DNA from 3 places in the Arthrobacter sp. 01N442 genome. Region 3 is predicted to be linked to each of the others. Evidence: riboswitches for the same ligand, from Rfam matches in the RefSeq annotation. Region 3 holds a riboswitch; each other region holds the start of a gene.
What was found. Region 3 has a riboswitch for S-adenosylmethionine ahead of AC1DNC_RS06250 (bifunctional o-acetylhomoserine/o-acetylserine sulfhydrylase). Riboswitches for the same ligand answer to the same signal wherever they lie in the genome.

Region 1 (3,739 bases), on a different contig from region 3:
CGGCCGAGGACGCCTGGCGCCGCGCGATCGAGACCGCAGTCAGCGAATACCGCGGCGAGGCGGCCGAAGCCAGCGGCGACGGCGAAGCGGACGAAGTCGTGGTGAAGCTGCTCGCCAGCCGCGGCGTCGAGGGCGCCGCCACGCCGACGTGCTGGGTGCAGGCCTCACCTCCCCCGGAAGCCGGCCGCCGGCAACGCGAGACCGGCATCGACGTCCTCCTGCTGGACCGCGGCTACGACAGCGAGGTGGGCGAGCGCGCCCCGTGGCTGCTGCTGGGCGCCAAGACCCTGTCCTATGCGGTCAACATGGCGGCGCTCCGGTACGCCCACCACCAGGGCGCGGACGACGTCATCTTCACCTCCGCCGACGGCCGGGTCCTGGAGGGCCCGACGTCGACCGTGCTGCTGGCGCACCTGGAGACCAGCGACGACGGCGCGGGCGGAGTCCGCACCGTGCGCCGGCTGATCACCCCGCAGCTGGACAGCGGAATCCTTCCCGGCACCTCCCAGGGCGCCCTGTTCACCGCGGCCAAGGCCGCCGGGTGGGAGCTGGGCTACGGCCCGCTCGTCCCGGACGACCTATACGACGCCGACGCCGTCTGGCTCATCTCGAGCATCCGGCTCCTCGCGCCGGTGAACCACATCGACGGCAAGGAAATCGGCACCCCCGAACGGCGGCGGCAGCTCACGTCCGAGCTCAACGAACTGTTCGCCACGATCGAGTAGAGCGGGGCTTAGCCCCGGGCGCCGCTCAGGCTGACGGCGTCGTTGACCAGCCGGGTCAGCTCGGCCGCGGACGTCTTGGTGACATCCGGTCCGGTGGCGACAGCCGTGGCCGAGAACCCGCCGGTGACTCCCATGACCACCAAGGTGCTGATGGTCTCCTTGTTCGGCAGCGTCTGGACCATCAGGGTCGAATACGTCTTGTCCGCGTTGGTCTTCACGTCCAAGGGCACGGTCTTGTTCGTGACCTTCTGGCCCTGGACCTCGATGGTGAAGTCGGCGCACTCCTTGCTGACCTTGGCGGAACTCTCGAGGTTCTTGGCCAGGACTGCCGGATCCTTGACTGCCACAAGGGTCACTGCCGTGACGGCGCGCATCTTGGCCGACTGCGACCCACCGGCGGCGTAGGTGCTGCCCGCCGGGATCTGGGCGTTGCTGTCCGCCACCGCGGCACAGGCCTTCGGGGTGATTACCACCGAGGACATCATTTCCTTGGACGAGGCGATACCCTTCTCCAGCTCGGCCGCCGGGATTGCGGTCAGCCGCTTGTCCTGGCTGTCCCGAAGGCCGGCGACGATTCCAGCCAGCTCCGTCCTGGTGTACGTCCTTGCCTCGGGAGTCGGGGTCGGGCTCGGCGACTCGGTGGCGGACGCTGCCGCGCTCGGCGTTCCGGCGGGGGACGTCCCGGCCGGGGCGGTCGAACCGCCGCAGCCGGCGAGGGCGACGGCGGCAGACATCAAAAGCGCGATCGGCGCGAGGCGTCGCAGGTACATGTGGATCCCCAATTCATTGTGTGAGAGCGCGGATGGGCGCCGGCAGTTCCCCGGAGGCGCGTCAACGGTGACACTACGACATTGGACCGCTCCGGGAAAGGTGCCATGCCAGCGGGAGCGTGACTTAACATGACGACGCCGCCGTGGCGGCCGGCGTCGTCAGTGCTACGTTTTTGAATGAGTAATGAGACCCGGCGCCAAGCCCTGACTTGCCGGTCGGCAACCCTCCCTTTCGCGGCGGGGTGCCTCAGGTGAATACTCGGCATATCGACCATTCGAGCTGCAAGCGTGAAAGTAAGGAGATCCGTCATGCCCGACGCATCCGCATCCGCCGTGCCCGCCACAGCCCCCGCCCAGTCCCCCGCCGGCGGGGCGCCGGCCGAGGAAAAACTGGCCTACCGCCTGTTCACCGGACCCGACGACCGCAGCTTCTGTGAGCGTGTCTCCGCCGCCCTGGCGGAGGGCTACGTGCTGCACGGGAGCCCCTCCGCGACGTTCAACGGCAGTACCGTGATCGTGGCCCAGGCGCTCGTGCTGCCGGCCGCGATCGCGAGCGCCGACGCCGCGGTCGCCAACGCGGTGGACGAGCTGGACGGGGCGGAGTTCGCTGGCGAGGGCCACGCATGAGCTACGCCGGAGACCTGAGCCCGCAGGAAGCCTGGGCCAAGCTGGAGGCGGGCGCCGTCCTGGTGGACGTCCGCACCGAGGGGGAATGGGCGCAGATCGGTGTCCCGGCCACCGCGGCCGCCACCGAAAAGCGGCAGGATCCGCTGTTCGTCCAGTGGAGCCTGGCCGGCGGAGCCGCCAACCCGCAGTTCCTGGAGCAACTCCAGCGGCAACTGCGCGAACAACTGAAGCAACAGGCGAAGGGCACCGAGCTCGTCTTTCTGTGCCGTTCCGGCGCCCGCTCGGTCGCCGCCGCCAACGCCGCCACGGCGGCCGGCTTCACCGCCTACAACGTCCTGGAGGGCTTCGAGGGTGAACCCGGACCAACGGGCAGCCGGACCGTGAACGGCTGGAAGAACCGCGGCCTGCCCACCAACCAGGAAAGCACTAAGTGAGCTTCAATCCCGACGCCCAGGGCTGGAGCCCGGACACCCAGGCCGTCCGCGGCGGACTCGACCGGACCGGGTTCCAGGAGACCACCGAGCCGATTTTCCTGAACTCGGGCTTCGTCTACGAATCCGCCGCCGCAGCCGAGCGCGCCTTCACCGGCGAGGACGAGCGGTTCGTCTACTCCCGCTACGGCAACCCCTCGGTGGCAACGTTCCAGGAAAGGCTCCGGCTGCTGGAGGGGACCGAGGCGTGCTTTGCGACCGCGTCGGGCATGTCCGCCGTGTTCACCGCACTCGGCGCCTTGCTGGGGGCCGGCGACCGGGTGGTCGCGGCCCGCTCGCTCTTCGGCTCCTGTTTCGTCATCCTCAACGAAATCCTGCCGCGCTGGGGCGTGGAGACAGTCTTCGTGGATGGCCCGGACCTCGAGCAGTGGCGGTCCGCGCTGGCCGTTCCGACGACGGCCGTGTTCTTTGAGTCGCCGTCGAACCCCATGCAGGAAATTGTGGACATCGCCGCGGTGAGCGAACTGGCGCACGCCGCCGGTGCGACCGTGGTGGTGGACAACGTCTTCGCCACTCCCCTGCTGCAGCGCTGCGGGGAGCTCGGCGCGGACGTGATCGTGTACTCCGGCACGAAGCACATCGACGGCCAGGGCCGGGTCCTCGGCGGCGCGATCCTGGGTACCCGCGAATTCATCGAGGGCCCGGTCAAGCAGCTCATGCGCCACACCGGCCCGGCACTGTCCGCCTTCAACGCCTGGGTGCTGAGCAAGGGCCTGGAGACGATGGCCCTGCGGGTGAACCACTCCTCCGCCTCGGCGCTGCGGCTCGCCGAATGGCTGGAGGCCCAGCCCGCGGTCAACTGGGTCAAGTACCCGCTGCTGCCGTCCCACCCGCAATACGAACTGGCCGCCAAGCAGATGAAGGCCGGCGGCACTGTGCTGACGCTGGAGCTCTCGCCTTCGCCCGGCCGCTCGGCCAAGGAGGCTGCCTTCGCGCTGCTGGACGCGCTGCGGATCATCGACATTTCCAACAACCTCGGCGACTCAAAGTCCCTCATCACCCATCCGGCCACCACGACGCACCGCGCCATGGGCCCGGAGGGCCGGGCCGCGATCGGGCTGAGCGACGGGGTGGTGCGGCTGTCGGTGGGCCTGGAAGACGTCGAGGACCTGATCCGAGACCTCGG
Region 2 (3,739 bases), on a different contig from region 3:
CCCTCTGTGCCCTGGCCGACGGCCCCTCCCGGCTCAGCGGAATCGCCCACCTCCGGGGCCATGAAACGGACCGGCTCGCCGCCCTCGTTGCGGAAATCAACCGCCTCGGCGGCGACGCGGAAGAAACCGAGGACGGACTCATCATTCGGCCGGCGACGCTGCACGGCGGCGTCGTGCGCAGCTACGCGGACCACCGGATGGCCACCGCCGGTGCCATCCTGGGACTTGCCGTCCCCGGGGTCCAGGTCGAGGACATCGACACCACGGCCAAAACCATGCCCGGTTTCCCGCAATTGTGGACGGCCATGCTCGGCCGGACAGGCCCCGCAGACAAGGACGCCGCCGGTGGCACGCAGCACTGATTCCTGGGACGAATCCGACGTCAGGATCCGCCCCAACAAGAAGGGCTCCCGCCCCCGCACCAAGGACAGGCCCAGCTACGACGACGCCGTCACCGGCCGGATCGTCACCGTGGACCGCGGCCGTTACACCGCCGTCGTCGGTGAGGGCACAGCCGACGAACGTAAGATCATCGCGGCCCGGGCCCGGGAGCTGCGACGCAATCCCGTGGTTGCCGGGGACTTCGTCTCCCTCGTCGGGGACGTCAGCGGCGAACCCGACACCTTGGCCAGGCTGGTCAAGATCCAGGACCGCCGGACGCTGTTGCGCCGCAGCGCGGACGACACGGACCCGATCGAGCGCGCCGTCGTCGCCAACGCCGACCAGCTCGTCGTCGTCGTAGCCGCGGCAAACCCGGAACCGCGCACCGGTTTCATCGACCGCGCCCTCGTGGCCGCCTACGACGCCGGCATCGAGCCCCTGCTGCTGGTCACCAAGGCCGACGTCAAGGATCCCGCCGAGCTGCTGGCCAACTACCAGCACCTCGACTTCCCGGTCATCATCTCCAAGACGGCGGATTCGGCCGCCTCAGGCATCGACGCCCGCTCCGACGACGGACTGTCCGCCCGGTTGGACAAGGCCGCGGTCTCGCAGCTGCGAGAGCACCTCGACGGGAAAGTTACCGTCATGCTGGGCCACTCCGGCGTCGGCAAATCCACCATGGTGAACGCCCTCACCGGGGCCGAACGGGCCACGGGCGGCGTCAACGCCGTCACCGGCCGGGGCCGCCACACCTCCTCCTCGGCGCTGGCGTTGAAGGTCAGCGATGCCCCGGCCGGCAGCTGGATTATCGACACCCCGGGCATCCGGTCCTTCGGCCTGGCCCATGTGGACCCGGACCGGATCCTGCGCTCCTTCCCGGACCTGGCACCGGGCACCGACGACTGCGAACGGGGCTGCAAGCACGACGCTACCGCCGTGAACTGCGGAGTGGACGCGTGGGTGCAGGGCGGCCACGCGGGCCCGTCGGGACCGGCGCGCCTTGCCTCCCTGCGCCGGTTGCTCGGCACGGATCCGCGGATGGAAGCGCAGGAAACCAAGGAACTCGGCAGCGTCTCCTAGCAGCGCCCACTAGGCAGGCTGCGACGTGGCCTCCCGGTCCTCGGGGCGTTTTGACGGTAGTTTGGAAGCATGAGCCAACCAGCTTCGAGCTACAACGATGACCTGCGCCTTGCCCATGTACTGGCAGATTCCGTAGATTCCCAGACCATGAGCCGCTTCAAGGCGCTCGACCTTCGGATCGAGACGAAGCCGGACCTCACCCCCGTCACCGACGCGGACAAGTCCGCCGAGGAGGCCATCCGCGGCCAGCTTTCCCGCTCCCGCCCGCGCGACGCCGTCCTCGGCGAAGAGTTCGGCAGCTCCGGCCACGGCTCGCGGCGGTGGATCATCGACCCGATCGACGGCACCAAGAACTTCGTCCGCGGCGTCCCCGTCTGGGCCACCCTGATCGCCCTCGTGGACGAAGGCGAACCTGTGGTCGGCGTCGTCAGCGCCCCTGCCCTGGGCAAGCGCTGGTGGGCCGCTAAAGGCGCCGGCGCGTACATGGGCCGCTCACTGGCCGCCGCCACCCGGCTGAAGGTCTCCAACGTCTCGCGGCTTGAGGATGCGTCCCTCTCCTATTCCAGCCTCGGCGGCTGGAAGCAGCGCGGAAACCTCGACGAGTTCCTCGGCCTTACCGAGGAGGTCTGGCGCACCCGTGCCTACGGCGACTTCTGGTCCTACTGCCTCGTGGCCGAGGGCGCCGTCGACATCGCCTGCGAGCCGGAGCTCAACCTCTACGACATGGCCGCGCTCGTCCCGATTGTGACGGAGGCCGGGGGCCGTTTCACCTCGCTCGAGGGCGAGGACGGCCCCTTCGGCGGCAACGCCCTGGCCACCAACTCGATCCTGCATTCGGAAGTCCTGAAGCGCCTCAACCCCGGCCTCGACGACCTGCTGTAGCCTGGCGCGCCCACGGCAGTCCGTAACACTGCGCTTCACATTCCGGCCTGCCTTTTCGGCGCGGCCGGCCATGTCCTAGGCTCGAAGCAGGTCACGAGTGCCAGCGCTAAACCCCGGTTTGCTGGCCGGCAACCCTCCATTCGCGGCGGGGTGCCCCGGGTGACGACCTGGCCGGTCCGGAGCGGACCCGGCAAGCGCGGATCCCCTGTGAGCGGGGTCCTTTTCGAGCGAGGTCCCATGACGACTGCCACCATCCCCAGCCACAGCCCCTCCCCCGCCGCCGTTGGCGACGCACGTATCGACGCCGCCCGCCAGCCGCTGTCCGCGGTGTCCGGCGCTGAAATCCAGGCCCCACTGATCCAGGGCGGCCAGGTCCGCTACGCCAACCTGGACTACGGAGCCTCGGCCCCGGCACTGTCCGTGGTGTCCGCCTACCTGAACGAGATCCTGCCGTACTACGCCAGCGTGCACCGCGGCGCCGGGTACGCCTCCCAGCTGAGCACCTCAGTGTACGAAAACGCCCGGAACATCGTCCGCGACTTCGTCGGCGGCCGGCCGGACGACTCCGTGATCTTCACCCGGAACACCACCGACTCGCTGAACCTGCTGGCCGGCTGTTTGCCGGCCGACGGCGGCCGGCACACCGGCGAGGTGCTCTACCTCGACATCGAGCATCACGCCAACCTGTTGCCCTGGCAGAACGTCCCGCACCGCAGCGTCGTGGCGGCCCCCACCCTGCGCGGCACCGTGGAGCGGCTGCGGGCGGAACTCGCCCTTGGCGGCGTCAGCCTGCTCGCCGTGACCGGCGCCTCCAACGTCACCGGCGAAATCCTGCCGATCCGCGAACTGGCCGCCCTGGCACACGAATTCGGTGCCCGGATCGCCGTCGACGCGGCCCAGCTCGCCCCGCACCGCCGGATCGACATCGCCGCGGACGACGTCGACTACCTCGCTTTCTCCGGCCACAAGCTCTACGCCCCGTTCGGCGCCGGCGTGCTGGTGGGACGGCCGGACTGGCTGGACGCCGGCACCCCGCATCTGGCCGGCGGCGGCGCCGTACGGGACGCGCGGCTCGACTCCGTCAGCTGGACCACGGGCCCAGCCCGCCACGAGGGCGGCTCCCCCAATGTCCTGGGTGCGGCCGCGCTGGCCCGCGCCAGCCAGGTCATCGAGGCGCTCGACGAGCAGCAGTGGCACGCCCACGAGGACGCCATCCGCTCCTACCTGGTCGAGGGGCTGCAGCTGATCGACGGCGTGAGCGTCCACCACATCTTCGAGGACACCGCCCTGGCGACCGGCCCCGGGACGATCGGCGTCGTCAATTTCTCGGTTGCCGGTTACGACGCCGGACTGGTCGCGGCCTACCTCTCCGCCGAGCACGGCGTCGGCCTGCGCG
Region 3 (3,739 bases):
CCAGTTCCGCGGCGGAGCGGTAGGTGATGTGGGCGATCCGGCGCGCCAGGGCGAGGCCGGCGTCCGGCTCCGGGCCGCCGTAGTAGTCGCCGCCCTTGAAGTTCGGGTCCTGGCGGATCGCCAGTGTCTGGGCCTGGGCGAACGCGATCTGCTCGGCGGTGCTGCGCGCGCCGACGGAAATCACGGCACAGCGACGGACCCGCTCCGGGTAGCTGACTGCCCACTCCAGCGCTCGGGCTCCCCCGAGCGAGCCGCCCAGCACGGCATACCAGCTGCTGATTCCCAAGGCGTCGGCAAGCCTGGCTTCGGCCGCGGTGCTGTCCCGGAGCGTGACCAGCGGGAAGCGTGAGCCCCAGGGCCGGCCGTCCGGGGCCGGGGTCGAAGGCCCGGTGGACCCGTAGCAGCCGCCGAGGATGTTGATGGACACCACAAAGTACTTCTCGGTGTCCACCGGGGCGCCTGGACCGGCGAGCTGTTCCCACCAGCCCGGCTCCTCGCCGGCACCGCGGGTGACGTGGGTGTCACCGGTCAGGGCGTGCTCGATCAGCACCGCGTTGGAGGCATCGGCGTTGAGGGTCCCCCAGGTCTCGTAGGCGAGGGTGACCTCCGGCAGGACGGCGCCGGACTCAAGGGACAGGGAGCCGACCGGGAGGCACTGCAGCGTCCCGTCGGGAACGGCCGCCGTCGTGCGTTCGGCGCCGGAGGTTTTGTTTTCGGGTACACCCATGCGGGTGACAGCAATCGTCATGTGAGGACCTAACTTCGCGCTTGCCCGCCGTCAGCTGACCGGCAGGCCAGGTCTTCACCCGGGGCACCCCGCCGCAAAAGGAGGGTTGCCGGCCAGCAAGCCGGGGCTGTCACTGGCACTCATGACCTGGCTCGATTCTACGAAACACGGCGGCGCAAGCGCGAAGATTGTGACGGCTGTGTGACCTCAGCCGTTCTTGGCCGCCCGGAAGCCTGCGTCGAGGTCCGCGATGATGTCGTCGATGTGCTCGAGCCCCACCGACAGCCGGACCAGGCCGGGGTGTACGCCGGCTACCGCCTGCTGTTCCGGCGAAAGCTGGCTGTGGGTAGTCGACGCCGGGTGGATCACCAGCGAGCGCACGTCACCGATGTTCGCCACATGGGAGTGCAGCTCAAGGGCGTCAACGAAACGCTTGCCGGCTTCCGCTCCCCCGGCCAGGTTGAAGGAGACGACGGCGCCGGTGCCTTTCGGGCCGTACTTGCGGCCGCGCTCGTACCAGGGGCTGGACGGCAACCCGGCGTAGGCGACGGACTCGACGTCGTCCCTGGCCTCGAGCCATTCGGCCACGCGCTGGGCATTGGCGACATGCCGCTCCACCCGCAGGCTCAGCGTCTCGATGCCCTGGGCGATGAGGAAGGCGTTGAACGGGGAGACGGCCGAGCCGAGGTCGCGCAGCAGCTGGACCCGTGCCTTGAGGATAAAGGACAGGTTCGCGCCCAGCGCCCCGTCCGACCCCAGGTCCCGGGCGTAGACCAGTCCGTTGTAGCTGGGATCCGGGGTATTGAAGCCGGGGAAGCGCTCCGGGTCCTTGCCGAAGTCGAAGTTCCCGGAGTCGACGATCACGCCGGCGATCGCGGCACCGTGGCCGCCGAGGTACTTGGTGGCCGAGTGGACCACGATGTCAGCGCCCCACTCGAGCGGCCGGATCAGGTAGGGGGTGGAGAGGGTATTGTCCACGATCAGCGGCACCCCGGCCCGGTGGGCCACGTCCGCGACGCCTTCGATGTCCAGCACGTCCTGGCGGGGGTTGGATACCACCTCGCCAAAGAACAGCTTGGTGTTCGGCTGAACGGCCTCACGCCACTGTTTCAGGTTGTCCGGGTCTTCCACGAACGTCACGGAGATGCCGAACTTCTTCAAGGTGTGGGCCAGCAGGTTGTAGGTCCCGCCGTAGAGGCTGGGGCTGGCCACGACGTGGTCCCCGGCTTCGGCGATGTTGAGGATCGCGAAGGTTTCCGCGGCCTGGCCGGAACTTAGCAGGAGGGCCCCGAGGCCGCCTTCGAGGCTCGCGATCCGCTGTTCCACCGCATCCTGGGTGGGATTGCCGATCCGCGTGTAGATGGGGGCCAGTTCGGCGAGCGCGAAGCGGTTGGCGGCGCTTTCGGCGCTGGGAAAGACGAACGACGTCGTCTGGTAGATCGGCAGCGACCTCGCGCCGGTGGCGGAGTCCGGCTCCTGGCCGGCGTGGATCTGGCGGGTTTCAAAGGACCAGGCGTTAGACATTTGGTGTGCTCCTAGGACTGGGCACAGGCCGCACCGGGCCCCGTGGGACCGGAACGGCTCAGGCGCCGCGCTTGCCGCCCGGCGGACGCCGGAGGGCCAGGTCTTCACCCGGGGCACCCCACCGCGCAAGGAGGGTTGCCGGCCAGCAAGCCGGGGCTTGGTGCTGGCACTCATGACCTGGCTTCAGTCTAGGAAGCAGCCCCGGCGCCCGGATAGCTTTGTGACAAAAATGAAGGACCGTTGCACCGGCACCCCGGACGCCACCCCTGAAGGAGAGCCCGCCGGAAAGCGCGCCCGCGCGGCCGGCTGATCCGCCCGATCGCCGCGGACAATGACATCCCACCACGGTTAGGGCACCCTAAGCTGAGAGCTCCATCACAAAGTGCCAAGATGATGGCATGCGCATGGATCACGTCTCTTACGCCTGTGAACAGGATGGCTTGGCTGCCACCACCGAACGTATTGCGACCGCCCTCGGAGTCGAAGCCGTCAAGGGCGGAGTACACCCCCGGTTCGGGACCCGCAACATGATTATCCCGCTCGCCGGGCACAAATACCTCGAGGTCGTGGAGGTCCTGGACCACCCCGCCTCGGACAAGGCACCGTTCGGGCAGGCAGTCCGCGCCCGTTCGGCAGCCGGCGGCGGCTGGATGGGCTGGTGCGTCGAGGTTGACGACCTGGCACCCTTCGAGGAGCGGCTGGGCCGCTCGGCCGTGAACGGCAACCGCAAGTTCCCGGACGGCCGCGAACTGGTCTGGAAGCAGATCGGCATCCTGGGCCTGATCGCGGATCCGCAGGTCCCCTACATGCTGAAGTGGGAAGGCGACCCCGAGCTGCACCCGTCCAACGCCTACGCGAGCAGCGTGAAGATGTCTGCCCTCACGATCGCGGGCTCGGCCGAGCGTGTGACCGAGTGGCTGGGCGAACCCGTCGAGAAGCCGCTCGAGGATGTGGACGTGCACTGGCTGGCCCCGCACGGGACGCCGGGAATCATGTCCGTCACCTTCGAAACCGATTCCGGAGCCGTCACCATCTGACGCGTCTTCCCCGAAAAACTTCGGCCGCCAGCAGCGGGTGCCAATGATGCCACCCACCGCTGGCGGCCGAATTCGTTTCTGGGCCGGCCAGGCCGGTCAGTGCTTGAGCAGGTCCGGGTGGTGGACCTCGACGACGTTGGGGTGCGCCCGGAGCCGGTAGCGCAGGGCGTTGTCGCCGTAGGTCTCCAGGATCGGGCTGTTCGTGGGGTCCACCGAAAGGCCGCGGGCCTTGGCCTGGAACTCCGGGCTGACCGCGAGGCGCGGCATGGTGGCATCCAGCGCCGGGTTGTAGAAGAACGGCAGCGAGATCCTGTCGGTGCCGCGGAGGGGCGAGATCACCCGGTGCAGGGTGGCCTTGAGGTATCCGTTGGTCGCCAGTTCGAGCATCTCGCCGATGTTGACGACGAACGTTCCGGGCACCTGGGGCGCGTCGATCCACTGGCCCTGGTAC

Region 1: another riboswitch for S-adenosylmethionine. It lies ahead of AC1DNC_RS07675 (DUF1737 domain-containing protein); the one in region 3 lies ahead of AC1DNC_RS06250 (bifunctional o-acetylhomoserine/o-acetylserine sulfhydrylase).
Region 2: another riboswitch for S-adenosylmethionine. It lies ahead of AC1DNC_RS14195 (aminotransferase class V-fold PLP-dependent enzyme); the one in region 3 lies ahead of AC1DNC_RS06250 (bifunctional o-acetylhomoserine/o-acetylserine sulfhydrylase).

Annotation. Positions count from the first base shown of each region.
Region 1 is NZ_JBFTRD010000004.1:76,641-80,379, reverse strand. It holds gene AC1DNC_RS07685 (aminodeoxychorismate lyase) at 1-725, shown strand, start outside; gene AC1DNC_RS07680 (hypothetical protein) at 734-1,495, opposite strand; SAM riboswitch class IV at 1,676-1,790, shown strand; gene AC1DNC_RS07675 (DUF1737 domain-containing protein) at 1,805-2,122, shown strand; gene AC1DNC_RS07670 (rhodanese-like domain-containing protein) at 2,119-2,556, shown strand; gene AC1DNC_RS07665 (O-succinylhomoserine sulfhydrylase) at 2,553-3,739, shown strand, end outside.
Region 2 is NZ_JBFTRD010000006.1:267,554-271,292, reverse strand. It holds gene aroA (3-phosphoshikimate 1-carboxyvinyltransferase) at 1-362, shown strand, start outside; gene rsgA (ribosome small subunit-dependent GTPase A) at 346-1,461, shown strand; gene hisN (histidinol-phosphatase) at 1,531-2,343, shown strand; SAM riboswitch class IV at 2,433-2,546, shown strand; gene AC1DNC_RS14195 (aminotransferase class V-fold PLP-dependent enzyme) at 2,581-3,739, shown strand, end outside.
Region 3 is NZ_JBFTRD010000003.1:107,594-111,332, forward strand. It holds gene metX (homoserine O-acetyltransferase MetX) at 1-748, opposite strand, end outside; SAM riboswitch class IV at 760-875, opposite strand; gene AC1DNC_RS06250 (bifunctional o-acetylhomoserine/o-acetylserine sulfhydrylase) at 935-2,251, opposite strand; SAM riboswitch class IV at 2,314-2,429, opposite strand; gene AC1DNC_RS06255 (VOC family protein) at 2,650-3,288, shown strand; gene AC1DNC_RS06260 (isopenicillin N synthase family dioxygenase) at 3,385-3,739, opposite strand, start outside.